Regions from separate parts of the Gordonia mangrovi genome, predicted to be linked through region 1. Evidence: riboswitches for the same ligand, from Rfam matches in the RefSeq annotation. Region 1 holds a riboswitch; the other holds the start of a gene.
What was found. A riboswitch is a leader RNA that binds a small molecule or an ion and turns the genes downstream of it on or off. The one in region 1 is predicted to bind cyclic di-AMP.

Region 1 (2,195 bases):
GGATACCAACTCCGCATCATCGAACAGATGCCACTCGACGCCGATCATCGGTGGGACCGCGCATCCATGGTGACCGCAGACGAGATCCTCGCGGTCCTGCGCGACCACTTCCCGTTGCGACCCGACCCCCGCCCGCGCGGCAGCGCGCCCGCGGCCACCTGGCTCGTCGACGGTTTCCACGTCGACGGTGCGCCGGCACGGATCGGGGTGATCGCCTCGGTGACCCGCCCGTTCTGCGGCGACTGTGACCGCACCCGACTGACCGCCGACGGCGCGTTGCGCAATTGTCTGTTCGCGCAGGGCGAGACCGACCTGCGCAACGTGTTACGCAGTGGGCTCACCGGCCAAGACCTCGACGACGCACTCGCCCGACGCTGGCGGGGCAACACCTGGGTCAAGTCGGCCGGTCACGGTGTGAACGACCCGGGGTTCCTGCAACCGAGCCGGCCGATGTCGGCCATCGGAGGCTGACACGTGCAGCTGACCATTCGGTATTTCGCTGCGGCACGAGCGGCGGCCGGTACGGACTCGACGGTTCTCGAAGTGGCCGACGACGCGACTCTGGGCGATCTGGAGGCCGTGATCGCCAAGGACAACCCGGATCTCGAACGAGTGCTCGAACGGTGTTCGTATCTGCGGGATTCCATCGCCCTGTGCGACCGCACCGTCCAGCTCGGTCGGTGCGAGACCGTCGACGTCTTGCCGCCATTTGCCGGTGGCTGACGCCACATCCGCTTGTGAGCTTGATCACATAACGGATTGATCACGGCTAGGACACGACTCGACCATCAGGCCGTGAGCAGGCAGGACGCGAAATCTGAGTCGAAAGCCCCACTCAGACTCGGAAAATGCACTTGCCAACAACGTGATTAGCGATGCGAGAAGTCGTAGTGTGACTGAACGACGCCCCTGGGGGTCACGAGAACGTAACCAAATGCATACGTCGCATCGGCCGCGCCGAACCTCGCTCCACCGATGAGACGCACGAGAACGACATCTAGGAGCGAGGACGGGGGACCCACCTCCCGCAAGGGAATCGGACGTCGCACGACGTCCTTGGGGTCAAGTCCCGCGTTGACAACCGTCACCGACGGGGCCGGGCACCTCTCGCCCGAACCCGACAGCTGACTTCGTAGGCGCGTGGAGAGAGGAAACAGCAATGTCCGGACGTCATCGCAAACCGACGACAGCCACCACCACCAAGACCTTCGCCAAGGTCGCGCTGACCGGGGCCGTCCTGGGCGGCGGCGCCGCTCTGCTGGGTACCGGTACCGCCAACGCGGCCACCGACGCCGAATGGAACCAGGTCGCCCAGTGCGAATCCGGCGGCAACTGGGCTATCAACACCGGCAACGGCTACCACGGCGGCCTGCAGTTCAGCCCCAGCACCTGGAGTGGCTACGGCGGCGGCGAGTTCGCCCCGACCGCCGACCAGGCCACCAAGGAGCAGCAGATCGTCGTGGCCGAGCGCGTACTCGCCGGACAGGGCAAGGGCGCCTGGCCGACCTGTGGCACCGTGCTGTCGGGCCCCACCCAGCGCTCCGCACCGGCTGCACCGAAGCCCGCCCCGGCGTTGCCGAAGCTGCCCGAACTGCCCGCTCCGTTCGACTGGGCCACCACTCCGGACGCCGGGAGCACCGCAGATGTGACCAAGCAGGTCGACCAGGCTCTGGGGCAGGCGATCGACAACAACCAGATCACCCCCGAGGTGCGCGACCTGTGGAAGGCCGCCAAGCAGAGCGGCTACGAGCTCACCCCGGAACAGATCGAGCTGTTCAACCAGCACAAGGATCAGCTGCCCAACCCCTGATCGGCGGCAGCCGACCGCGCCCACACGGGCCCCCGTCGAAGGGCCCCGCACGATGGCTCGTGAGCCCGTGCGGGGCCCTTGTCCAATTTCTGGGCTCGGGCTGCTGCGCCGTCCGCTCAGTCGTCGCCCAGGCGCCGACGCTCGTTCACCGGGAGCACCACCCACATGCAGGCGAAGACGACCACGGCCATCGCCGCCGCCGACAATGCCGCCCACCCGCCGAACACGATGTCGAAGATCACGGCGAGGACGCCGGTGAGTGCCATCCCGAGGAATGTGATGCCGATCAGGGTCAGTCGATGGGCACGGTTGACCAGCCGATCGATCGCGTGCCGGCGAAACAACAGTCGATGCAGTGCGACCGGTGAGATCAGGGTGATGGTGG
Region 2 (2,195 bases), 1.7 Mb from region 1:
GGGAGTCACTGACCAGGACGGCGTAGAGCCGATTCACCCGGGCGCCTTTGTAGCTGGCACGTACCACCGAGTCGACGCGCGTCTGATAGTTCTCCAGGCGCTGCTGTGTGGAGGCTAGTGTCCGATCCGCCGCGACCGACGCCTCCCTCGCCTGGGCCACGATGCGTCGTTGCTTGTCGTATTCGATCTGCGCGTTGTGCATCGCCTCGGCCGACTTCTCGGCGTCGTCGCTCAGCTTCTGGTATTCGGTGAGGAGCTGGTCAGGAGTGCGAACCGGGGCAGCCGACGCAGTACCGACCTGCAGGGCAGCACCCAACTGCCCGAACACCATTGCCAGCGCGAGGACCGCCGTGCCGAGCAATACCGGCACGGGTCGTCTGTCTGCCGCATGCCGTCCCGAAACCACGGCTGTCACCTGTTCACCACCATTTCCCCCACATCGCCGGAGAAGCCGCCGCGACTGCGGCAACCACCGCCCGGGCGATGTGTCGGGCGGATCACGTGCTCACGTGATCCGCCCGACAAAACTCACATCGTGCTGCGACTGCGCTCAGTAACGACGGATTCCGGTCAGCGACCAGTCGCCGACGTTGTCCTTCTTCACCGGGGTGCCGTAGGTCGACGAGTGCACGAACTTGCCGTTGCCCGCGTAGATTCCGGCGTGGCCGCCGCCGTTGAAGATCAGCACGTCGCCTGGCTTGGCCTGGGCGATCGAGGCGACCGGGGTGCCTCCGCCGAGCTGTCCGTAGCTGTCGCGAGGAATGGTCTTGCCGGCCTTTTTGTAGGACCAGTAGACGAGGCCCGAGCAGTCGAACGCGTTGGGCCCGGCAGCGCCGTAGGAATACGGCGAACCGATCTTGCTCTCGGCGTTGCTGACGGCCTTCTGTGCCACGGTCGGCTGCACGCCGAGGATTCCGCCGCCGCCACCCTTGGGCCGGAACTGCTGCGGGATCTGGTCGTTGTTGAGACCCGGGACCGTGAAGGTGCCGATGTTCGGGATCTCGACACTGGCGCCCGGGGACTTGGCGACCGGGGTGGCCGCCGGCGCAGCGGCCTGAGGCTCCTGGAATTGCTGGGGGATCTGCTTGCTGTCGACCCCAGGAAGTTCAAAATTGCCGATGTTCGGCACGTGCACGGGCGCCGCGAGCGCGGGACCTGCCGCAGCGGCGAGTGAGCCGACGGTGATCGACCCGGCCACAACCGCGCGCTTGGCCACCTTGCTACCCCGGTTGGGCTGCTCCAAACGATGTTTCGCCACGAAGCGACTTCTCCTTGCTCTCCCTTCGACCGCCGACCGGGTTAGCTGTCGGATTCGGGCCGGAAGACTGGCCCTACGCGCGGACCGACGACACACAACGTCGCCGGGCATGCGCGATTCACCCCAATTCGGATCGCTCCGAAACTGATGGTTCCCCGGTTCGCCCAGAGGGCGATTGAGCGGTGACCAATCCAGACCACTCCTGTTGGAGCGGGACGCTCTGAAAGGTCTCGGAAAGGTTACGAAATCGGATGCGGGTCTGTCCACCGATGGTCGGCGACCGCCCCGGCGCCGAATCCTCAGCCGGCCCGCAGGATCCGTAGCGGTCGTCCCGAAAAACCGCCGTGAGCAGTACTTTTACCCGCCCTTGCAGATACTGCAGAGGCTCTGGTGGCCATTGCAGCATCCACGAAGACATCGATCGCGGCATCGATCGCGGCGTCTGCCGAAGGCCCCGGTTCCGTAACCTTTTCTCCACCTTGATCCACTGGGTTTTCGCAGTTGGGAGCATCGAACAGCACCTGCATCATGCATCCGTCGCAAGCGACCGGACGACCCGGGCAGGACTGGCAGTCAACGTACATCTGTGATCTCCATCTCACTTGAGTGCTGTCGGGGTGTCGACGCGTGCCGAAGCGGACTCCGACACGATTCGCCGCTTGCGGAGAAGCCTAGGAACGACCACCGACAGACTCCGTCCGCAGGACACGAAACCCACCCTTCCCGCCTGTCACACCAGTATCTGTCGTTGCATCGAACTAGTGTTCGTCTGGTGGGTGTGATGGCGATGGACGACGGACAACTCACCTTCGCCGATCTGGATGGTGACGGTGGGCCCGAGGACGACGGTTTCGACCGGTCGTTGTTCGACACCACGATGGTCGTCGTCGACCTCGAGACCACGGGCGGCAGTGCGAGCGGGGACCAGATCACCGAG

Region 2: linked by a shared signal. The riboswitch ahead of NWF22_RS00290 (C40 family peptidase) and the one ahead of NWF22_RS16850 (transglycosylase family protein) in region 1 are both predicted to bind cyclic di-AMP.

The regions. Positions count from the first base shown of each region.
Region 1 covers NZ_CP102850.1:3,709,897-3,712,091, reverse strand. Annotated here, with positions in the region: gene moaA (GTP 3',8-cyclase MoaA) at 1-471, shown strand, start outside; gene NWF22_RS16855 (MoaD/ThiS family protein) at 475-723, shown strand; cyclic di-AMP (ydaO/yuaA leader) riboswitch at 982-1,155, shown strand; gene NWF22_RS16850 (transglycosylase family protein) at 1,160-1,810, shown strand; gene NWF22_RS16845 (DUF6328 family protein) at 1,927-2,195, opposite strand, start outside.
Region 2 covers NZ_CP102850.1:64,582-66,776, forward strand. Annotated here, with positions in the region: gene NWF22_RS00285 (C40 family peptidase) at 1-331, opposite strand, end outside; gene NWF22_RS00290 (C40 family peptidase) at 551-1,258, opposite strand; cyclic di-AMP (ydaO/yuaA leader) riboswitch at 1,273-1,450, opposite strand; gene NWF22_RS00295 (hypothetical protein) at 1,558-1,788, opposite strand; gene NWF22_RS00300 (DEDD exonuclease domain-containing protein) at 2,040-2,195, shown strand, end outside.